One region of the Bradyrhizobium sp. 45 genome, then DNA from elsewhere that is predicted to be linked to it. Evidence: predicted binding sites of a transcription regulator. Region 1 holds the regulator's gene; the other holds the start of a gene.
What was found. Region 1 encodes LexA, which represses DNA repair genes until DNA is damaged. Its sites were predicted from a motif close to TGTTCNNNNTGTGTTCNG; they were not measured.
Positions count from the first base shown of each region.

Region 2: a site for LexA is predicted at 5,784-5,801, ahead of IVB42_RS33715 (putative DNA modification/repair radical SAM protein). Genes of this name have one in related genera too.

Region 1 covers NZ_JADPIX010000100.1:132,917-144,890, forward strand. Annotated here, with positions in the region: partial or broken gene IVB42_RS15575 (EAL domain-containing protein) at 1-880, shown strand, start outside; gene IVB42_RS15580 (S41 family peptidase) at 1,158-2,495, opposite strand; gene IVB42_RS15585 (alpha-hydroxy acid oxidase) at 2,799-3,932, shown strand; gene IVB42_RS15590 (HAD family phosphatase) at 3,947-4,573, shown strand; gene IVB42_RS15595 (hypothetical protein) at 4,741-4,932, shown strand; gene glp (gephyrin-like molybdotransferase Glp) at 5,171-6,382, shown strand; gene lexA (transcriptional repressor LexA) at 6,559-7,260, shown strand; gene IVB42_RS15610 (hypothetical protein) at 7,754-8,188, shown strand; partial or broken gene IVB42_RS15615 (ComEC/Rec2 family competence protein) at 8,327-10,608, opposite strand; gene IVB42_RS15620 (DUF2171 domain-containing protein) at 10,704-10,937, opposite strand; gene IVB42_RS15625 (nuclear transport factor 2 family protein) at 11,022-11,408, opposite strand; gene IVB42_RS15630 (glutamine--tRNA ligase/YqeY domain fusion protein) at 11,428-11,974, opposite strand, start outside.
Region 2 covers NZ_JADPIX010000143.1:256,153-268,126, reverse strand. Annotated here, with positions in the region: gene IVB42_RS33730 (error-prone DNA polymerase) at 77-3,445, opposite strand; gene IVB42_RS33725 (DNA polymerase Y family protein) at 3,442-5,034, opposite strand; gene IVB42_RS33720 (DNA repair protein) at 4,931-5,719, opposite strand; gene IVB42_RS33715 (putative DNA modification/repair radical SAM protein) at 5,882-7,117, shown strand; gene IVB42_RS33710 (UdgX family uracil-DNA binding protein) at 7,117-8,559, shown strand; gene IVB42_RS33705 (inorganic phosphate transporter) at 8,658-10,286, shown strand; gene IVB42_RS33700 (M20 aminoacylase family protein) at 10,374-11,546, opposite strand; gene IVB42_RS33695 (GMC family oxidoreductase N-terminal domain-containing protein) at 11,747-11,974, shown strand, end outside.

The DNA.
Region 1 (11,974 bases):
AGCCGCGGGGCGCCGCACCTATCGCTTTTTCGAGTCGGAGATGGACGCCAAGATCCACGAGCGGCGGCAGCTCGAGATCGACCTGCGCCACGCCATCGCTCAAGGCGGGCTCGAAGGCGGCCTCGAGGTGTATTACCAGCCCTGCCTCAGCCTGAAGGTCGACCGCATCACCGGCTGCGAGGCGCTGGTGCGCTGGCGCCATCCCGAGCGCGGCATGGTCTCGCCGGCGGAGTTCATTCCGATCGCCGAGGACACCGGCCTGATCAACGAGATCGGCGAATGGGTGCTGGCGACCGCCTGCCGGGACGCGGCGAACTGGCCTGACGACATCCGCCTCGCCGTCAACGTCTCGCCGGTGCAATTCAAGAGCGGCACGCTGGCGCTGAAGATCATGGCGGCGCTTGCCGCCTCCAATTTGTCGGCGAGCCGGCTCGAGCTCGAAATCACCGAGGCGGTGCTGATCCGCGACGACGACACGGCGCTTGCGATCCTGCATCAACTCCGCGCCATCGGCGTCCGCATCGCGCTGGACGATTTCGGCACCGGCTACTCCTCGCTGAGCTATCTGCACCGCTTCCCGTTCGACAAGATCAAGATCGACCGCTGCTTCGTCAACGACATCGCCGGCCCCGACGGCTCCGCCAGCATCGTGCAGGCGGTCGTCAATCTCGCGGCCGCCCGCCGCATGACCACCACGGCCGAGGGCGTCGAGACCGAGGAGCAGCAGCGGTTGCTGCGCGCGCTCGGCTGCTCCGAGATGCAGGGCTATCTGTTCAGCGCCGCAAAGCCCGCCGACAAGGTGCTGGAGCTGTTCGCAGCTCATCGCAGCCGTCTCGCCCGGCGCGGCGGCAACGAAGGCCGCCGCCGCGAGGCAAGCTAGTTCGGACCTCGTGGTCGGCGCAGCGGCATTCCCAGAAGCTCTCCTCGATACACACGACGCAGGTGTCGCGGAGGTCATGCAATTGCTGGAGTTGCGGGTTCATCCCGGCGGCGAGGTCTGGTCGAGCGCGACCGCGCCCGCCGCTGGGCCGAGCGCGATGACTGCTACGAGGCCACCTTCGCGGCCATGAACCCGAGCTGACACAGCGTCCCGAAACAAGTTCGCCCGGGAACGGCTATCCGCTCCCGGGCGATCAACACCTTACCGTCGCGAGCGCCTAGTTCGGCACCGCAGCCTTCGACGCCGGCTTGGCGGCGACCGCATTCGCGGTTTGGCCGTGCAGGAAGTCGTAGGCCGTATGCAGGGCCTTGTCGTCTTTCGCTTCCGGTGGGACATAGGACTGCGATCCGGTCTGCTCGGTGCCGTCGGCTGCCTGGAGATGACCGCGCATCTGGGACTCCGCCATGGTGTCCATCCGGCCCTTCAGCTCGGGCGGCACGTCTTGGAGGATCTCGATGTCGGGCGCGATGCCCTGGGCCTGGATCGAGCGGCCCGAGGGCGTGTAGTAGCGCGCCGTGGTCAGCGCCAGCGCGCCGTTGCCGGTGCCGAGCGGAATGATGGTCTGCACCGAGCCCTTGCCGAACGAGCGCGTGCCGATCAGCGTCGCGCGCTTGTGGTCATGCAGCGCGCCGGCCACGATTTCCGAGGCTGAGGCGGAGCCGCCGTTGACGAGAACCACCAGCGGCTTGCCCTTGGTGAGGTCGCCACCATGGGCGGTAAAGCGCTGGGTCTCTTCCGGATTGCGGCCGCGGGTCGAGACGACCTCGCCACGCTGCAGGAACGCGCTCGACACCGACACGGCCTGGTCGAGCAATCCGCCCGGATTGTTGCGCAGGTCCATCACGTAGCCTACCAGCTTCTCCGGCGGAACCTCCTTGGTGATCGATGCGATCGCCTTCTTCAGGCCATCGGTGGTCTGCTCGTTGAACGAGGTGACGCGGATATAGCCGATATCCCCGTTCTCGACGTGGAAGCGCACGGGACGCACATGGATGATCTCGCGCTTGATCGCGACGTCGAGCGGGGCGTCGGCGCCCTTGCGCACGATCGTGAGCTTGGTCTGGGTCTCGACCGGCCCCTTCATCTTGTTGACGGCCTGCTCGAGCGTCATGCCCTGCACGGCATCGCCGTCGATCTTGCTGATGAGGTCGCCCGACATGATGCCGGCCTTGGATGCCGGCGTGTCGTCGATCGGCGAGACGACCTTGACCAGCCCCTCCTCCATCGTGACCTCAATGCCGAGCCCGCCGAACTCGCCGGAGGTGGTCTCCTGCATCTCGGTCCAGGCCTTGTCGTTCATGTAGCGCGAGTGCGGATCGAGCGAGGTCACCATGCCGGTGATCGCGCCTTCGATCAGTTTGGCATTGTCAGGCTTCTCGACATAGCTCGCCTTCACCCGCTCGAACACTTCGCCGAACAGATTGAGCTTGGAATAGGCGTCATCCGCGCTCGCTGCCGCCCGTGCCGCCCAAACGCCGCCGTGCGGACTGGCTACCAAAAGGGTCAGACACGCTCCGGTGAGCGCGCCCAGTGGAAACAGCAGGGTTTTCCGCATGGATAGGCTGGCCTTTTTGCTTCGCGGTTCGGTGGGCTGGGAGCCGCCATGCAAATGGCGATCCAGCCTGCTTCTCACAATACCATTCTGGTTTCTTCAAGGCCGGGATGCCACGCCGGCGGGTACACCGTAAAAATCGGTTGGTCCGGACCTAAACTTTCGGCAACGTTGCAGGACCGGTTCGTGCGCAGCGGGGGTCGGCCGGCCGGCCCGCGCCTCGCAGCCATGCCATTTTAGGATGGTTTTGGCGCCCCGGACGGGTTAGGCGATCAGGGAAGGCTTCAAATTCTCGGGAGGATAACAATGAACGAAGCACCCCGCATCCAACCGGAAAGGAACGTCGAGCTCGGCGCCAGCACCGAGCCGTTCCAGAATCTGCATGAATTCATCCGGAAAGCCCGCGCCAACCTCAACCAGAATGCATGGGACTATATCGTCGGCGCGGCCGAGACCGAGACCACGATGCGTCGCAACCGCATGGCGCTGGACGAGATCGCTTTCCGCCCGCGCGTGCTGCGCGATGTTCGCAAGGTTACAGGTTCGGTCGAACAGTTCGGCCGCAAGATGCGCCTGCCCGTGGTCCTCGCCCCGGTCGGCGCGCTCGAGATCTTCGATCCGGATGGTGCGGCGAGCGTGGCACGCGCCTGCGGCACTTTCGGTGCGGCGCACATGCTCAGTTCGGTGTCCGAGCCCGGCCTAGAAAAGACCGCCGAAGCTGCGTCCGACGCGCTGCGGCTCTACCAGCTCTATGTGCGCGGCGATGACGCCTTCGTCGCCGACGTCGTCAGCCGGGCCGAGAAGAACGCCTACGCCGCCTTCTGCCTGACCGTCGACACCGCCCACTACAGCCGCCGCGAACGTGACATCGCCAAGCGCTACGTTCGCGAGAGCCGCTTGCGCGCCACCGGGGGCGATTACCAGAAGGGTCTGGAGTGGCGGACGGTGAAGATGATCAAGGACAAGTTCAAGATCCCGCTGATCCTCAAGGGCATCGCGACGCCGGAGGACGCGCTGATCGCGATCGATCACGGCGTCGAATGGATCTACGTCTCCAACCATGGCGGCCGTCAGCTCGATCACGGTCGCGGCGCCATGCACGTGCTGCCCGAGATCGTCGACGCCGTGAACGGCCGCGCCAAGATCATGGTCGATGGCGGTGTCTGTCGCGGCACCGACATCGTCAAGGCGATCGCGGCGGGCGCCGACCTCGTCGGCATCGGCCGGCTGCAATGCTGGGCGCTGGCGGCGGCCGGCGAAGCCGGCGTGGCGCGCATGCTGGAACTGCTCGAGGACGAAGTGCTGCGCTGCCTCGGCCTCTTGGGTGCGACCTCGTTCGCCGAGGTCAACAAATCCTGCCTGCACCAGGCGACCGCAACCAACGCGCCGAGTGTGTTCAGCGCGTTTCCGCTGTTCGACCACGAGCCGTATCGATACTGAGTGAAAGGACGCAGGTGACATCGCTCTCTCCCGGCAGCGCGGATGCGCTCCTGTTCGATCTCGGCCGCGTCGTGCTCGATATCGATTTCTCCAAGGCGATCGCCTGCTGGGCGGGACATGCCGGCTGCAAGCCCGAAGCCATCGTCGCGCGCTATGTGCGGGACAGCGAAGCCTATCGGTTGCACGAGATGGGGAAGATCAGCGATGAGGACTATTTCGCCTCATTGCGAGCCTCGCTCGGAATCGGCATTTCGGATGCGCAGTTCCTGGAAGGCTGGAACGCGATTTTCGCCGGCGAAATGCCTGACATCGCCGAGCTGCTGCCGCGCGCAGCGAAACAGATGCCGCTCTATGCTTTCTCCAACACCAACCGGCCGCACGTGGACCATTTCTCGAGGGAATATGCCGACCTCCTCGGCCATTTCCGCGAGCTGTATTTGTCGTCCAGCATCGGCCTGCGCAAACCGGATGCGGAGGCCTTCGACCACGTCGTTGCGGCGATCGGCGTGCCCGCCGGGCGCATCGTGTTCTTCGACGATCTTGCCGAAAACATCGAGGGAGCGCGCGCGCGCGGCTTGACGGCGGTGCATGTGACCTCGCCGCGTGACGTCGGGAACGCATTGAAGGCATTGGGCATTTGACGACGGTCCGTTGTCGCGAAACCCACGACGGCACGGCCCGACGGACCAATTTTGAAAAATTGAGGAACCGGATCACTTTGTACATTTTTATACAGAGTTCCGGGAACGGAATACCGCCTTCCGGACTCTTAGAGTCCGTCGGGACTTCTACGGACGGATGCATCATCGTGCTGGGCAAAACCTACCTCACCAAGCAGGCCTCTCTTCTTCTTGAATTCGCGAGGACAACTTCAGATTCGGACCTTTCCGCCAAGCTTGTGAGCAAGGCCGCCGACCTGAAATCCCAAGCCGACCCGCTGCCCGACAAGGATCAGGGATCCAAGGCGCCCGACGTAACTCCCGGGCAGGCAGGGAGCTGATCGATTCAGGCCATGGCGCGTTCTCGCCTTGCCATGATTTTCGTCGCTTCCATGACCACTCTCCTGCCGATCTGTGACCTCCTTCGGATCATGCCGCGACGCGCTTGATCCTGCCTTCCGGAACAATGTGAAGGGGCGGGATGACTGTGCCTGCTCAGCCGCTTTTGCCTCTGCGCCTGCGCTCGGCTAGAAGACGTGCGGAACATTCGCCCGAACGTGCCGAGCAGGAGTTTTCGCCGTGGCCTTGATGCCGGTTTCTGACGCGCTTGCCGCGGTGCTGGCGGGTGCAGAGCCGCTGCCGGAAGAAATGATTTCCCTCGACGAGGCCTACCATCGCGTGCTCGCGCGTGACGTCGTGGCGCGGCGCACGCAGCCGCCGCAAGCGATGTCGGCGATGGACGGCTACGCGGTGCGCGCGGCCGACGCCGCGACGATCGATTCGGAGCTCACCGTCATCGGCGAAGTCGCAGCGGGCCGACCGTTCGAGGGGACGGTCGGAGCCGGCGAGGCCGTGCGGATCTTCACCGGCGGCGTCGTTCCCTTTGGCGCGGACGCCGTCGTGATCCAGGAGGACACGGTCGCCGCCGGCAAGCGCATCACGATCAAGGAAGCCGCGATCGCCGGCCGGCACATCCGCCCCGCCGGCGTCGATTTCCGCGAGGGCGACGTGCTCCTGCGCAAGGGAAGCCGTCTGACCGAGCGAGACCTCGCGCTCGCCGCCGGGATGAATCATCCGCACCTTGCCGTTGTCAGGCGTCCGAAGGTCGCGATTCTCGCCACCGGCGACGAGCTGGTGATGCCGGGCACCACGCCCGGCCACGGCCAGATCGTCTATTCCAACGGCTACGCCCTGCACGCGCTCGCCCGCAGCGAGGGCGCCGAGACCATCGACCTCGGTATTGCCGCCGACACGCTCGAGGCCACCACCGCCGGCATCCGCCGCGCCCGCGAGAGCGGCGCCGACGTCCTGATCACGACCGGCGGCGCATCGGTCGGCGACCACGATCTGGTCCAGCAGGCACTGCGGGACGAAGGCATCGCGATGGCGTTCTGGAAGATCGCGATGCGGCCAGGCAAGCCGATGATGCACGGGCGACTCGGCGCAATGGGTGTGATCGGCCTGCCGGGCAATCCCGTATCGTCCTACGTGTGCGCTTTCCTGTTCATGGTGCCGCTGATTCGCGCCCTGTCGGGCCGTTCAGTGATTCACCATCGCCATGAACGCGCCGTGCTCGGCCGCGACGTCGGCGCCAACGACCAGCGCGAGGACTATCTGCGCGCGCATCTTGAGGAGCGTGACGATGGCACACGCGTCGTTGTTCCCGTCAATCATCAGGACTCTTCGCTGCTTGCGAATCTCGCTGCAGCACAGGTACTTCTCGTCCGCGCACCATTCGCGCCGAAGGCCGAAGCCGGCACGGCTTGCGAAGTGTTGCGGCTCCCCGTCTGAGCGCCCCCGCAACGCGCGTTCCGCGCACTTTGCTCTGTTCACGGTAAATTAAGCAGTTGCGGAACATGTATCGAACATATAGTGTCTGTTCATGATTTGTTTCGAGCATGCAGCGGCTTATGGCCGAATTCAGCGTCTCGGAATCGGACGACATCAACCGGGGGACTTTGGTCGAGATGTTAACGCGCAAACAATACGAGCTTCTGCGGTTCATCAGTGAACGTCTGAAGGAAAGCGGCGTGCCGCCCTCCTTCGACGAGATGAAGGATGCGCTCGATCTGCGCTCGAAGTCGGGCATCCATCGCCTGATCACGGCGCTCGAGGAGCGTGGCTTCATCCGACGCCTGCCCAACCGCGCCCGTGCGATTGAAGTCATCAAGCTGCCGGAGCTCCAGGCAGCCGCTGGCAGCCGCCGCGGCTTCACGCCGAGCGTCATCGAGGGCAATCTCGGCAAGGTGCGTGCGAGCGCGAGCCTGCCCGCTGACGAGGGCGAACGTCCCGTCGCGGTGCCGGTGATGGGCCGCATCGCGGCCGGCACGCCGATCGAGGCGTTGCAGACCCGCAGCCATACTATCAGCGTACCGCCTGACATGCTCGGCTCGGGCGAGCATTACGCGCTGGAAGTGCGCGGCGACTCGATGGTCGAAGCCGGCATTCTCGACGGCGACATGGCCCTGATCCAGCGCAACGAGAGCGCCGATACCGGCGACATCGTGGTGGCGCTGATCGACGACGAGGAAGCGACGCTGAAGCGCTTCCGCCGTCGCGGCGCCTCGATCGCGCTCGAGCCCGCCAACGCGGCCTATGAGGTCCGCATCCTGCCGCCCAACCGGGTGAAGATTCAGGGCAAGCTGATCGGGCTTTACCGGAAGTACTGATACCGGGAGTCTTTCTATCGGCAGTACTTCATATCGGAAGCACTTCATGCCGGAGGTGCTTGGCGCCTCGCGCGCTTCCGATCGGCATCGCCGGTCAGAGATTGGAGCGGATCATCGTCCGCTCCGGCTGGATAGCCTTTCTGGTTCTGCACAGACTATCCGGCCCCTCCTCCAACGCTGGCTCCTCGCCACGCCGACGAAGCAGCACCGCTTCAAGCAGCACCGCTTCGCGGCTCGGTTGTTCGAGGAAACAGCGACCAGCGGTCAAGTTCGGCCGTTGCAGCCAAGTTGGCAATGTTCGCGTACGCGCCTCCCGAATGCATCGCGGCGAGCTTTGTTCCTATTGAATTCGGGAAAGATAATGTGATCGCGGCTTGCGGAAGCCAGCCGCAGATTTGCCCACAACCAAGCACAGCGTTCGTGCTTCCACTCTGATAGAGGCCTGCGCCTCGATAAGAGACGCGGGTTGCTATCCCAGCATGAGGAGCACCCGATGTGTGACTACAGCCTACATGCCGTCGCGTCGCGCCCCGCCGAAGTCGGCGAGACGATCGTCACGACAAGCTTCCGCGGCACCTCGACGCGCGGCTTCGCCTCTGCAGCCGATCCGTCCGTCGCCGTCTGCCTGCTGCCGGGGACGGAGCTCGCCTTCGCCGACGACGTCCGCTACGACAATCGCTGGATCTGGACGCGCACCATCAATTCCCGCGTCGGCAAGTTCGGCAAGATCGATCCGCACGTTCCCGACCGCCATCATGATGCGATCGAATTCCCCGACGGCAAATACGTGCTGGTGACGCAGCTCGTCGAAGGCCAGCGCGCGACGGTGCTGCAACTGCCGGTGACTCAGTCGGTCACCGAGCGCGAGCACAAGGCGCAGATCACCGCCGACAGGCAGCCGACCGTCACGCACCTGCCGATCGGCTGACAGAGCCGCCCTCCGGCTACGAGGTCGGAGGTCAGGATTGAATCGCCATCGCCGGCCGTGGCCGGCGAGATGGTGTGGTTTGCGCCCCGCGAATCCGAACGGACGCACCGAACCACTGCGTTGCTCCGCACCATCAGATCAATCGTCGGCTTGCAGGTCGGTGTCCGCCGGCGTTGCGTCCTTGATGCGAGGCGCGGTCGACTTTGGCGCGAGGCTGCCGTCGAAATCACCCTCGCCGGCGCCGGCCGGCAACCAGGGGCGGCTCGTGCCTCTCGCCCTCACTGCCTGAACCACAAAACCGTCACCACGCTGCGTCAGCGCCAGCGCGCTCTGGCTGGCGAGCCGCTGCCGATCGACCACCATCGCCGCGCAATCGGGCGGCGCGGGACGAGTCGTCACCACCAGGGCGGCCCGACTGCAATCGTCTGCGAGAGCGTCGACGCGCAGTGCCAGCGCGACCAGCCTCCCGTCGGCCAGTGGCGTCACGCAGCCGGATTCGTCGCAGGACACGCCATCGGCAAGCGAGGCTCTGCCCGCATCGCGCGGATCGGCGTCGGCAGCGAGCCATTCCTTGAGCAGAAAGCCGTCCTTGTTCGTCCTGATCAGGTGCAGATATCCGTCCCTGCCCCGCACCGCGACGCTCGCGCCATCCCCGGCAATCAGGATGTCGGGCTGCCGCGCCGACAGTCCCCAGAGGATCGCTGCCAGCAGCACCAGGGCGCCGGACCAGCGCAGCGGCGTGCGCAACAAGCCGAGCACAATGATTCCCAGGCTCGCCGCGATCAGCGGCGCGATCCCGAACGCCGGGATGCGGCCCACCGCGCCCGGCAAGGCCGCGACCCAGCGCGAGACCGCGACCATCCACTCGATGCCAATCCCCATCAGCCACCAGAACACGCTGTCCAGCCCGAACGGCGCAGCAAGCAGCCCCAACAGCCCCGCCGGCATCACCAGCGCAGAGACCACGGGCATCGCGCCGAGATTGGCGAGCACGCCGAACGGCGTGACACGGTGGAAATGAAAGGCGGCATAGGGCGTGGTCGCAAGTCCCGCAATCAGCGAAGCCATGAACAGCATCGCAATCTCGCGCCCACCCCACATCGCAATGCGCGCAGTCGCCGAATTGTCCGGCGAGGCAAACAAATTGGGCATGCCGATTTGCACCAGTGCGACCAAGCCGAGCGTTGCCGCAAACGACATCTGAAAACTCGGATGCACCAGCGCTTCCGGCGCGACCGCCAGCACGATCAGCGCAGCCACAGCAAGCGTGCGGAAGGTGATGGCGCGGCGATCGACCATCACCGCGATCAGCACCACCGCCGTCATGAAGAACGACCTTTGCGTGGCGACCTCCGCGCCCGACAGCAGCAGGTAGAACGCAGCGGCGACCAGCGCGGCGGCGGCCGACCATTTCTTGATGGCGAAGCCGGCTGCCAGTCCGGGGATCAGAGCGAGCAGCGCGCGCACCGCGAAGAACACGACGCCGGCAACGACGGCCATGTGATAACCGGAGATCGAGAGCACGTGGCCGAGGCCGGAGATGAACATCGCATCGTTGACGGGCGTGGTGATCGCATCGCGCCGCCCGGTGAGCAGCGCGGTCGCGATCGCCCGATTGTCGCCGTCGAGCGTCGCCCGGATGCGGGCATCGATCGCATCGCGCAGGCCTTGCATGAAGGCCGCGTAACGCAGCCGTAAGCCGCCGGTCTCAGGCGGCGACGCCACCGTGATGGCGCCCATCGCGAAGCCGGAGGCGCCGATGCCCTGGAAGAACATGTCACGCGAAAAGTCGTAGCTGCCGGGCCGCACCGGCGCGAGTGGCGGCATCAGCCGTGCCTTCAGCTGAACGAAGCTACCGACCTCCGGCGCGGTGCCCTTGCGGACCGACAGGCGCACGCGCTCGAGCCTGACGTCGCTGCGCTGCGCCTCCATCGCCGTGACGCGCAGCACGAAACGATCGGTACGCTCGCGGATGTCGCGAGCCTCGACGAAGCCCGACAACGACACCGAATAGAGCGCCCTTGCCAGCACCGGGTGGGCGATGCGCGCCGTCTTCCAGGTTGCGACGGCAAAGCCGGCCGCGACCGCCGCGATCATGATGGCCGGGGCGAACAGCCGGCTCCGCCGCAACAGAGCCGCGCCAAGCAGGAGCGCGATGGCGGTCGTGGCAACGACCCACAGCACCGGCTCATGATCGGCAGAGAAATAAAGCGCGATGCCGCAGCCAAACGCGACGGGCACCCACGGCAACAGCCGCCCGGCGCCCGCCTCGGCGCGCGCAGCCAGGCGCGGAGGGTCTCGGCCAGCGATGTCCAGAGGTCGAGGCCTGCAGGCGCGAGGCCGCCCGCGGACGCGGCGCGGCCCGCGGGCCACGTCCCCGCGATCCCCTGCGATCGTACCGGCCGGCCCGGCTCCGCCATTCCCTGCACTCGATGATACGCAACGAAGCCAGAAGCTACCGGAACGTGCAGGTGGGCGGATAGCGGTACGGATCAGGAACGAAGGGGCGCGGCCGCTACTTTTCCTCTTCCATCGTCACGGCCACATCCGCCTTGGCCGACAGCCTGACCTTGTTGCCCTCGATATCGGCGACGAGACCCTTGTCGATGAAGTGATGATGGCCCTTGTGGCTGCCCTCGCCGCTGTCCTTCTTGGTCAGCTTGATGCGATTGCCTTCGACCTTGTCGACGGTGCCGATGTGGACGCCGTCGGCGCCGATCACTTCCATATGCTCTGCGATGTTCTGCATGGTGGGTTCCTTGTTGGACCCACCCCAACGCGCGGGGAGCACGTTCGTTCTCTCACGAGAATGACGAAGCCGTGTGCCCGCTCGTCAGATCAGCGGCGCCTGCGACGAAGCATGGTGATTGACGATCTTCCACTCGCCGTCCTCGCGCATGATGACCCAGCTCATCTTGACCGAGAAATCGGGGCGTTCGCCGGCGAGATCGAACGAGATGGTCGCGGCCATATTGATCAGATCAGGACCTGCCTGCGCCGCCGTCACCTCGGAAAACACCGCGCTCGGCTTGCGCCAGCGCGGCAGGCCGTTGAAATAGTCTGCGACGCCGGCCCTGCCCCGGTAGAGCTTTGGGTTGGAGCCGAAGAAGAAGGCATTCCTCGCATAGAGCGATGAGAGCGCGGCCGCATCGAGCGTGGCGAAGCCGGCGCGCCATTTCGCGATGATGCCGGAAACGATAGCGTCGGCTTCGTTGCTCATTGTGGTCTCGCAGCTCTTTTCAGCCTTTGGCAACTTCCTTCGCGAACGTGTCGCGCAGACCGATAGTCCTGGAAAATACCGGTCTGTCGGACGTCGAGTCCTTGTCGCGCACGAAATAGCCCTGGCGCTCGAACTGCATCGGCTCGGTCGAATTGCTTTCCGCGACCGATGCCTCGACGCGGGCATTAGCGAGAATTTCCAGTGACTGCGGATTGAGGTCGGCGGCGAAGTTCGAGGCGTCCGGGCTCGGTTTGGCAAACAGCTGATTGTAGATGCGGATTTCCGCGGGCACGGATGTCGCCGCCGGCAGCCAGTGCATGGTGGCCTTGACCTTGCGGCCATCGGGCGCGTTGCCGCCCTTGGTCGCGGGATCGTAGGTGCAGCGCAGCTCCACCACCTCGCCGGCATCGTTCTTGATCACGCCGGTGCACTTGACGAAATAGGCGTAGCGCAGCCGCACCTCGTTGCCCGGCGACAGACGGAAGAACTTTTTCGGCGGGTTCTCCATGAAGTCGTCCTGCTCGATATAGAGCTCACGGCCGAACGTGATCTTGCGGGTGCCGGCG
Region 2 (11,974 bases), on a different contig from region 1:
TATCTCTCCGCGGTGACAGTCTGGATTGCTTCGCTGCGCTCGCAATGACGGTGCGAGAGCGGCGCGTCCCACAACCTCAATGAAAGTCCCGCGACGGCGGCAGGATACGGACATTGCGGGGATGACGGATTTTTTGCGCGGGCGCATCCGTGTGGGCGCGGGGGTCGTCGTTGAGCGGTTCGACCACGGTGGCGCCTGCCGGCACCGGATGCTTGCGGCCGAGGGCGTCGTTGGCAAGGCCGACCAGATCGTGCGAACGGTCGATCATCCGCTGGGCGATTAGATGCGTCACCTTTTCCGGACTGCTCTGGATGTAGCCCTCGACCAGGATGAGGCGCGCGCCCATCACCTCTTTCCGGTACTGCTCCATGATCTTGGGCCACACCACGACATTGGCGATGCCGGTTTCGTCCTCCAGTGTCATGAACACGACGCCGCTGGCGCTGCCCGGCCGCTGCCGTACCAGCACGACGCCGGCACAGCGGACGCGCCGCCGTTCGTTGTCGTGATTGATGTCCTTGCAGGCGACGATGCGCTCGCGCGTAAACATCTCGCGCAAGAATTCCACCGGATGGCCTTTGAGTGAAAGGCGAATGGTCTGATAGTCCGCGACCACCTGTTCGGCCCGCGGCATCACCGGCAACGGCTTGGCGTGCTCGTCCGGCTGCTCGCGTGCGGTGGCCACCTCGAACAGCGGCAGCGGCACATCGTCGGGCAGGCGCCGCACCTGCCACAGCGCCTCGCGGCCATCGAGCCCGAGCGAGCGAAACGCGGCGGCATCGGCAAGCAGGATCAGCGCGCGCTTGGGCAGTCCGGTGTCGCGGGCGAAATCTTCCAGCGAGGTGAAGGGCCGGCGGTTGCGCGCGGAGACGATGCGGTCGGCCCAGTCGGGCGCTCTCTCCACACGGTCATTCCGGGACGCGCCTCTTTTCAGCCTTTCCTCATCCTCATCGAGCCAATGAAAACCGTCGATCTGGCGGAAGCCCAGGCGCACGGCGCAATATTTGCCACTTCCTTCCTCCAGCGTGTTCTGCGCAAAGCTGTAGGACACATCGATCTCGCGCACCTCGACGCCGTTCTTGCGAGCGTCGCTGACGATCTGCGCCGGGGCGTAAAAGCCCATCGGCTGCGAGTTCAGGAGGCCGCAGCAGAATGCATCAGGGTGATAATGCTTCAGCCATGAGGAGATATAGACAAGCTGCGCGAAGCTTGCAGCATGGCTCTCCGGAAAACCGTAGCTGCCAAAACCCTTGATCTGTTCGAAACAGTTTCTGGCAAAATCCGGCGCATAACCGCGTGCGATCATGTTGCCGATCATCTTGTCTTCGAACTTGCCGATGGTGCCGACATTGCGGAACGTTGCCATCGCACGGCGCAGGCCGTTGGCCTCCTCGGCCGTGAACTTCGCGGCTTCGATCGCGATCCGCATCGCCTGCTCCTGGAACAAGGGCACGCCGAGCGTCTTGTGCAGCACCCTGTAAAGCTCGTCCTTGTCGCCATGATCCGGCGACGGAGACGGATAGCTCACCTTTTCCAGGCCGTTCCGCCGCCGCAGATAAGGATGCACCATGTCGCCCTGGATCGGACCAGGCCGCACGATCGCGACCTCGATCACGAGATCGTAGAAGGTCCGCGGCCTCAGCCGCGGCAACATGTTCATCTGCGCGCGGCTCTCGACTTGGAACACGCCGAGCGATTCCCCGTCGCACAGCATGTCGTAAACCCTGGAATCATCCTGCGGGACGCTCGCCAGCATCCAGCGTTCGCCCTTGTGCTGCTCGATCAAATCAAAGCATTTGCGGATGCAGGTCAGCATGCCCAGCGCGAGCACGTCGACCTTCATCATGTTGAGCGCGTCGACGTCGTCCTTGTCCCATTCGATGAAGGTGCGATCGTCCATCGCGGCATTGCCGATCGGCACATAGGTGTCGAGCCGGTCCTGCGTGAGCACATAGCCGCCGACATGCTGGGACAGATGACGGGGGAATTCGATCAGCTCGGTCGCGAGCTCGACTGCGAGGTTGATCATTGAATTCTGCGGATCGAGGCCGGCCTGCCTGACCTGCATGTCGTTGAGGCCCTTGCCCCAGCTTCCCCAGACGGTGTCGGCGAGTGCGGCAGTGACGTCCTCGGTCAGGCCCAGCGCCTTGCCGACGTCGCGGATGGCGCTGCGCGGGCGATAATGAATGACGGTGGCGATGATCGCGGCGCGATGGCGGCCGTAACGCCGATAGACATATTGCATCACCTCCTCGCGCCGCGAATGCTCGAAATCGACGTCGATGTCGGGCGGCTCCAGCCGCTCCTTGGAGATGAAGCGCTCGAACAGCAGATCGACCTTGGTCGGGTCGACCGAGGTGATGCCGAGCACGTAGCAGACCGCCGAATTCGCCGCCGATCCCCGCCCCTGGCACAAAATGTTCTGGCTGCGGGCGTAATGCACGATGTCGTGCACGGTGAGGAAGTAATGCGCGTATTTCAGATCGGCGATCAGTGCGAGTTCTTTCTTCAGGGTGGCGCGCAGCTTGTCGTCGATCTTGCCGCCAAAATATTTGTCGACACCCGCCCAGGTCAGATCCTCCAGATGCCCCTGCGCGGTCTTTCCCGGCGGCACCGGCTCATCCGGATACTGGTATTTGAGCTGACCGAGCGAGAAGGTGATCTTGTCCGCAAAGCGCATGGTCTCCGCGACAGCGTCAGGGAAATCGCGGAACAGCCGCGCCATCTCCCTGGGCGTCTTCAGAAACCGCTCGGCATTGGCTTCCAGCTTCCGGCCGATCGCCTCGATCGTGGTCTTTTCCCGGATGCAGGTCAGCACGTCCTGGAGGGGACGGCGCGCGGGGTGGTGATAGAGCACCTCGTTGGTCGCAAGCAGCGGCACTTTTGCTTTTGCGGCGAGATCATCGAGCTGCGCGAGGCGACGGCGATCGTCGCCGCGATAGACCAGACTCGCCGCCAGCCACACGCCCTCGGCGCGACTTGCCTTCAGCTTGGCGAGGATGTCCTGCGCTTGCGCCGCATCGAAGCGATGCGGCAGCGTCAGGATCAGGAGCTGGCCTTCGGAAAACGCAAGGAGATCGGCGAAGGTGAGATGGCATTCGCCCTTCGCGATCCGCGTGATGTCGTCGCCGCGCTTGCCCCGGGTGAGAAGCTGGCACAGCCGGCCATAGGCGGCGCGGTCACACGGATAAACCAGGATATCCGGCGTGCCGTCGATGAAGACGATGCGGGTGCCGATCAGAAGCTTCGGCTTGTGCAGCACCTTGTCATTGTCGAGCTCCTTGTAGGCACGCACCACACCGGCGAGCGTGTTGTGATCGGCAATGCCGATCGCGGGAATGCCCAGGATGCTGGCCTGGTGTACATAGTCGCGCGGATCCGAGCCGCCGCGCAGGAAGGAGAAATTCGTGGTGATGCCGATCTCGGCATAAGCGGGCGTGTTCATGCGAAGAGACCGTGCACATACCAACCGGGAGGAGCGGGCTTGCCGTCGTCGTCGAAGCACTCCCCCTCGTAAAGACCGTCGCGAAAGATCCAGAAGCGTAGGCCTTCGGCATCCTCGATACGAAAATAATCCCGTGTCAGTTGCTTGCCGTCCTGCCGCCACCATTCCATGGCGATGCGCTCGGGGCCCTCCACCCGCACCACCGCATGCTGCGCGCGGCGCCAGGTGAATTGATGCGGCGGCCCGTCGGGCACGGTCGCGAACGGCACATTGATCGGCTCAGGCTTGTCGAACAACCGCAACGGACGCAGCGGCGGCTCACCCTCGGTGCGCGCGGGCCATTCGGCCTGCATGGCCACGGCGAGATGATGCTGGGCAGGCGCCGCCAGCACCGCACATTCAGGGATATGGGTATCCTCAGGCAGGTGCACGACGACGCGCTTTCCGCCGATGCGCGCGGCGATGCGGTCGATCAGCGCGGCAAGCTCGTCATTGTCGTGGACATGGGCGTCGAGATCGCGCTGCTCCTGCACCACGATCTCGGTGCGGCTTGCCGACAGCCGCACCATGTCGAAGCCGAAGCCGGGATCGAGGGGATCGGCGAGTGCATCGAGACGCTCGCGGAACAGCCGGTCGACGACCGCGCTCCGCGTCACGGGACGTCCGGTTTCGACCATGATGGCGCGCACCGCGCCGTCGGTACGGAAGAAGGCAGCTTCCAGGCGGCGCGCGCCCTTGCCCTGCTTCTCCATCGACGCGATCAACGTATCCGCCAGGCGCGACAGCGTCATCGCGATCATGGTGTCGGTCGCGATCGGCTCGGCAAAGCGTTTCTCCACGATGTAATCAGGCGGCGGCTTTCGTGGATTGATCGGCGCATCGCCCTGCCCCAGCGCATGCGCGAGCAGCGTGGAGAACCGCGCACCGAACCGCGCCGTGATTTCGCTCGGCGTGCGCGAGGCGACATCGCCGATGGTCTTCAGGCCGGCGCGTCGCAGACCGGTGGTAATGGCCTCACCCGCGCCAAGTGCGGACACCGGAAACCGACTGATTGCCGCCGCCTCCTCGCCATCGGCAACGATGGTCCCTGAAGATTGCCGCGTCAGCGTGCGCGCGCAGACCGAGGTGCCGGCGATCGCCGCGCTGACGGCAAAGCCCTGGCGGTCGAGGGCGCGGACAAGGGTTTGCAACAGCGCAGCCTCGCCGCCGAACAGATGCGCGCAGCCGGTGATGTCGAGGAACAGCCCGTGCGGCGGATCGAGTGCCACCAGCGGCGTGAAACGATCGCACCAGTCGGCGATGTCGCCGATCGTCTTGGCATCGGCCACGGCATCGGCGTCGAACACCTTTAAATCAGGACACATCGCCCGGGCATTGGCCAAAGGCTGGCCGATATGCAGACCGAGGCGCTCGGCCGCCTCGTCCAGCGCATGGATCACCAGCGCGTTGCTGTCCTTGGCAACGACGATGCTGGGCGCATTATTTTCATGCAGTCCGACGTTGCCGAAGAACCGCTGGATCCGATCGATGGGCAGGCGCGGCAGCCACAGGCTGAGGATACGCCGACGATTCAGAGAACTGGCACTCATCACATTTCCATTCCATGATCCACCGGCCGCACGGGCCATGACGATTGCGCAGGAGCTCGGCATCGAAGCGCGGCGCCCCCCAGGCACTCCACATCGCGCCCGGCGGCGAATGCGCCGCGCGCAGCATCCATCTGGTCTCGGCGGTTGAGGGTAAAGGTTGCGCGGCCATCCGCAGCAGCAAGCCGGTGACACCAGAAGACTGCGCAGCCAGCGTCAGCTTGCGGCTCGCAACCAGATCGAACTGCCTCGTCTCGCCCCAGAGCTCGAGCACGATCGCACCCAGCGCGTCGCAGGCGAGCGCATCGGCCGCCGTGCGCAACGCACTCTCCACGTCGGCGGCGCGCACCATCACCATGCGGCGCGGATCGAGACCGATCTCGGTGAGCCCGCTCATCGACAGCGCACCGGTTTCAATTTCTGAAAAATCCTGCCGCACCCACAGCAGCGGTTTGCGTGCCGTCACGCGCCCCGCAAGTCCGGTGACAAAGCCCGTCGCGGCCGCGCCCTGACGTCCTTCGCAAAATACCTCGTGGATTGCCGCGCGTGCGAGCCCGCCCTTCAGCGCGCTGTCGGCCTCGCGATGGCCGAGCGCGACACGGTCGCGATGATGCACGACCTCCGCCGTCTCGATGCGCTCGATCTGGCCGCGCAAGGCTGCAAGCGCGCTTGTTCGTGCGCCGCTCATATACGCCGCTCCTCAAGGGTGATTGCCGATGGCTCTCAAAAAGAGAACCAGCGGCTAGCTCATTTGTTCATGATATGTTCTAATATAAAGCTAACGACGCCCCGGGAGTCAATCGAATTGGCGGGCCTTGGGATTCATGAGCTGAATCAAAGGGATTCCAATATGGACGTGCAACGCAAGCTGGAAATCCTGGCGGACGCCGCCAAGTACGACGCGTCCTGCGCCTCCAGCGGCACCGAGAGGCGGGATTCCAGCGACGGCAAGGGCATGGGATCGACCGCGCCCGGCATGGGCATTTGCCATTCCTACGCGCCGGACGGTCGCTGTATCTCGCTGCTCAAGGTGCTGCTGACCAACGCCTGCAATTACGACTGCCTCTATTGCGTCAACCGGGCCTCTTCCAACGTGCCACGCGCCCGCTTCACCATCGACGAAGTCGTCAAGCTGACGCTCGACTTCTACCGGCGCAATTACATCGAAGGACTGTTTCTCTCCTCCGGCATCATCCGCAACCCCGACTACACCATGGAGCAGGTGGTAAGCGTCGCGCGCAAACTGCGCGAGGAGCATCACTTCCGTGGCTACATCCATCTCAAAACAATCCCCGAGGCCGACGATGCATTGATCTCCGAGGCCGGCAAATATGCCGACCGTCTCTCCATCAACATCGAGATGCCGCAGGAGACGAGCCTGCAGCAATTCGCGCCCGAGAAGGACGTGCGCGCGATCCGCCGCACAATGGGCCGACTGCGGCTGAAGCTGGACGAGGCCGAGGAAAGCCGTAGCGCGAAGACGAAAGCCAAGCCGCAGCGCTTCGCACCGGCCGGCCAAAGCACGCAGATGATCGTCGGCGCCGACGCGGCCTCCGACCACACTATCCTCCACACCAGCGCCAATCTCTACAGTTCATACAGGCTGAGGCGCGTCTATTATTCCGCGTTCAGCCCGATCCCCGATGCCAGCCGCGCGCTGCCTCTGCGCGCGCCGCCCTTGCTGCGCGAGCACCGACTCTACCAGGCCGATTGGCTGATGCGGTTCTACGGCTTCGACGTCGGCGAGATCGTCGACGACAGTGCGATGCTGCCGCTCGACATCGATCCAAAACTCGCCTGGGCGCTGCGCCACCGCGACCGCTTCCCGCTCGACGTCAACCGGGCCAGCCGCGAGGAATTGTTGCGCGTGCCGGGCTTCGGCACCAAGGCGGTCGAGCGCATCATCGCGGCGCGCCGCACGACCACCATCCGCGTCGCCGATCTCGCGCGGCTGCATGTGCCCCGGAACAAAGCGCTGCCGTTCATCGTGCTGAGCGATCACCGGCCCGCGCCGCACCGCCTCGACGAGGCACGGCTGATCGAACGGTTCAAGCCGAAGGCCACACAACTGGGATTTGGCTTCTGATGCAGTACATCACCCTCGAGAACGAAACCGATTTCGACGGCTGGCGCAAAGCCGCGCGTAGCCTCGTGCTTCACCAAATGAAACCGGTCGATGTCACCTGGACCGTGCAGGGCGGCGAAGCGGAGCTGTTCGCGCCACCCTCGCCGTCTCCGCTGCCGGCCGGTGGCGATAGCACCTTCAACGTGCCAGCAAAATTCGTCGAGCTCGCCAAGGCCGCGATCCTGCATCGCGATCCCGAGCGTTTCGCGATCCTCTATCGCCTGCTGTTTCGGCTGAAGGACAATCACGACCTCATCGAGGTCGCGACCGATCACGACGTGGCGCAAGTCGCGGCCATGGCAAAGGCGGTCTACCGCGACGAGCACAAGATGCATGCCTTCGTGCGCTTCCGTGAGATCGGCAGGGAACGCGAAGCACACTACGTCGCCTGGTTCGAGCCGGAGCATCACATCGTCGAGCTCGCCGCGCCGTTCTTCGCCAAGCGCTTTGCCGACATGCCCTGGTCGATCCTGACGCCGGATTTGTGCGCGCATTGGGATGGCCACGCGCTCTCGTTCACATCAGGCGTCAGCAAGAGCGAGGCACCGAGCGAAGACCGGCTGGAGGAAACCTGGCGGCGCTACTACGCCAGCATCTTCAATCCGGCCCGCCTGAAGGTGAAGGCAATGCAGACCGAGATGCCGAAGAAATATTGGAGGAACCTGCCCGAGGCTTCGATCATTAAGCCCCTGATTGAGGACGCCGAGCGCATGACCGGCGCCATGATCGTCAATGCCCCAACCGATCCGCACAAGCCTCAAAAGCGGCCGGAGGCTCCGATGAAACGCAAGACCGCTGCCGACGATCTCGAAGCGCTCCGCGAGGAGGCCGCCCACTGCCGCGCCTGCCATCTCTACAAGGACGCCACCCAGACCGTGTTCGGCGAGGGTCCGAAGTCCGCCAATATCATGCTGGTCGGCGAACAACCTGGCGACAAGGAAGACCTCGCCGGCCATCCCTTCGTCGGTCCAGCCGGCCAGATGCTCGACAAGGCGCTGCAGGAGGCCGGCGTCGACCGCAAGAAGGTCTATGTCACCAACGCGGTGAAACACTTCAAATTCGTACCGCGCGGCAAGATTCGCCTGCATCAGAAGCCGAATACACCGGAGATAAAGGCCTGCCGACAGTGGTATGAACGAGAAGTCTCCGTCATCCAGCCCGATCTCATCGTCGCGATGGGCGCGACCGCCGCGCAGAGCGTGTTCGGCAAGATCACCCCGATCGGAAAGAACCGCGGCCGGCTCATAGACCTGCCCGACGGTCACAAGGCGCTGGTGACCGTGCACCCGTCCTATCTGCTGCGGCTGCCCGATCCGGAAGCCAAGGCGCTGGAATATCAGCGCTTTGTTGAAGACCTGAAGATCGTCGCCGGTTTGCAGAAGAAAGCCGCGCGCGCCGCCTGAATACAGGCGGGAAAACCCCTTTCAGGCGCCGTCTGTCATCCAGCCTTCAAATCAATCGCGGACAATAGCCCCTACAGAAAGTTAAGGGGCGTCCAGACATGACCGATGTTGCATTCGACCGCGCGGTAGCAGATCCCCCGCCGATCCAGCCGGCCTCGCGGCCAAATCTCGACAAGGGCTTCAATCCGCTGACGATGATCCTGTTCTTCGGCATCCTCGCCGCGGGTCTGCTCTATGTGGCCTACAGCATCTATTCGGATGTCGATGCGACCGGCACGCGGGTCACGAGCTACCTGCCCTACATCCTCCTTATCGTTGCCCTCCTGATCGCGCTCGGTTTCGAATTCGTCAACGGCTTCCACGACACCGCCAACGCGGTAGCGACCGTGATCTACACCCATTCGCTGCCGGCCGAAATCGCGGTGATGTGGTCGGGCTTCTTCAACTTTCTCGGCGTGCTGCTCTCGTCCGGCGCGGTGGCCTTCGGCATCGTCTCGCTGCTGCCGGTCGAGCTGATCCTGCAGGTCGGCTCGAGCGCCGGTTTCGCGATGGTGTTCGCGCTGCTGATCGCCGCGATCCTTTGGAACCTCGGCACCTGGTATTTCGGCCTGCCGGCCTCTTCCTCGCACACGCTGATCGGCTCGATCATCGGCGTCGGCGTCGCCAACGCGCTGATGCGCGGCCGCGACGGTACCTCGGGCGTGGACTGGGGCAAGGCCACGGAGATCGGCTATGCGCTGTTGTTGTCGCCGCTGGTCGGCTTCGTCTGCGCCGCCGGCCTACTGCTGCTGCTCAAGCTGATCATCAAGAACCCGGCGCTCTATGCCGCCCCTGAGGGTCACAAAGCCCCACCGATGTGGATTCGCGGCCTGCTGATCCTGACCTGCACCGGCGTCAGCTTCGCCCATGGTTCGAACGACGGCCAGAAGGGCATGGGCCTGATCATGTTGATCCTGATCGGCACCGTGCCCACAGCCTATGCGCTCAACCGCGCATTGCCGGAGTCGCAGGTCGCCCAGTTCGCGAAGGTCTCGGATGCCGCCTCCAAGGTGGTTGCGGCCAAGGGCGCCGGCCATGCGATCATCGGCGATCCCCGTCCTGCGGTGACGCAGTACGTCACCTCGCATCACATCAGCGAAGGCACCTACCCTTCGCTGTCAGTGCTGGTGAAGGATGTCGGCGAGCAGGTCGCGAAATACGGTTCGCTGAACAAGGTGCCGGCGGAAGTCGTCGGCAACACCCGCAACGACATGTACCTGACTTCGGAAGCGATCCGATTCCTGATGAAGGACAAGGAAAACGACCTCAGCAAGGAAGAGGTCGCGACCTTGAACGCCTACAAGGGCGGGCTAGACAGCGCGACCAAGTTCATCCCGACCTGGGTGAAGGTCGCGGTCGCGATCGCGCTCGGCCTCGGCACCATGATCGGCTGGAAGCGCATCGTCGTCACCGTCGGCGAGAAGATCGGCAAGACCCATCTCACCTACGCGCAGGGTGCCTCCGCCGAGCTCGTCGCCGCCGCCACGATCGGCGCCGCCGACGTGTTCGGGCTGCCGGTCTCGACCACCCACGTGCTGTCGTCCGGCGTCGCCGGCACCATGGCCGCGAACGGTTCGGGTCTCCAGGTCGCCACCATCAGGAACATGGTGATGGCCTGGGTGCTGACCTTGCCCGTCGCGATCCTGTTGTCGGGCACGCTGTACGTGATCTTCTCGCGGATCTTCTGAAGCCGATCACTTCACTCGAAGACAAAGGGCCCGTGCGATGCGCGGGCCCTTTTCGTTTGTGCTTTCGGCTTGATCTTGCGCTTGGCCTTACGATGCCGCGAGCGATTGCTCGACCAGCTTGACCCAGTACGACGTGCCGTAAACGATGGCCTCGTCGTCGAAATTGTAGGCGGGGTGATGCAGGCCGGCGCTGTCGCCGTTGCCGCAGAAGATGAAGGCGCCGGGGCGCGCCTCCAGCATATAGGCGAAATCCTCGCCACCCATCAGCGGCGACATCTCGAGCACATTGGCCTCGCCCGCAACTTGCCCGGCGATGCGACGCGCGATCTCGGTCTCCGCGGCGTGATTGTTCACCACGGGATAATTCCGCTTGTAGTGCAGATCGATCTTGGCGCCTGTGATCTGCGCCACGCCCGCCACAACCTCGTGGACGCGCTTCTCCACCAGCTTGCGCACCTCCGGCGACAGCGTGCGGATGGTGCCCCTCAGTGTCGCGGTTTGTGGAATCACGTTACGGGCATTGCCTGCGTGGAACTCGCAGATCGAAATCACGGCCGATTCCAGCGGATCGACGCTGCGCGCAACGATCGACTGCAGCGCCGTGATCACCTGTGCACCGACCAGAACGGAATCCACACATTTGTGCGGCCGCGCGGCATGGCCGCCGAGGCCCTCGATCATGATATCGACCTCATCGGTCGCCGCCATGATCGGACCCGGCCGGATCGCGAACGAGCCCACCGGAATGCCCGGACCGTTGTGCATGCCGTAGACCTGCTCGATGCCGAAGCGCTCCATCATGCCGTCCTTGACCATGGCCAAGCCACCCGCGCCGCCCTCCTCGGCCGGCTGGAAGATCACCACCGCATCGCCGGCGAAGTTGCGGGTCTCGGCGAGATAACGCGCAGCACCGAGCAGCATCGCGGTGTGGCCGTCATGGCCGCAGGCGTGCATCTTGCCGGGAGTCTTCGAAGCGTAAGGCAGGTTGGTCTGTTCCTCGACCGGCAGGGCATCCATGTCGGCACGCAGGCCGATGGCCTTGAGGCCCTCGCCGGCCGGCTTGCTGCCCTTGATCACGCCGACCACGCCGGTCTGGCCGATGCCCGTCACGACCTCATCGCAGCCGAATTCGCGCAGGCGGTCCGCGACGAATGCTGCGGTGCGGTGGACGTCGTAGAGCAGCTCCGGATGCTGGTGGATGTCCCGGCGCCAGGCCTGAATATCGGGTTGAAGGTCGGCGACGCGGTTCACGATGGGCATGGAGGGTCTCAAGCTTTGTTGAAAATGCAGGCCTGTCTACCATGCAAGCACCAGTCCACCCAACTGGCGGGGATCTGGGGTAGCTCTGTCCTCCCGTCATGGCCGGACTTGTCCCGGCCATCCACGTCTGACTATTAGAACGGAAAGTGCGTGGATGCCTGGGACAAGCCTGGGCATAATGCCTATTGGGTGGAAGCAGAATGCCAAGGCGGCTCGAAGGTGAGTTTGACTATATTGTCGTTGGGGCCGGCACGGCGGGCTGCATCGTCGCCAACCGGCTGTCGGCCAATTGCAGCAATCGCGTCCTCCTCCTCGAAGCCGGCGGCGACGACAACTGGATCTGGTTCCACATTCCCGTCGGCTATCTCTTCGCCATCGGCAATCCGCGCTCGGACTGGATGTTCAGGACCGAGGCCGAGCCCGGCCTG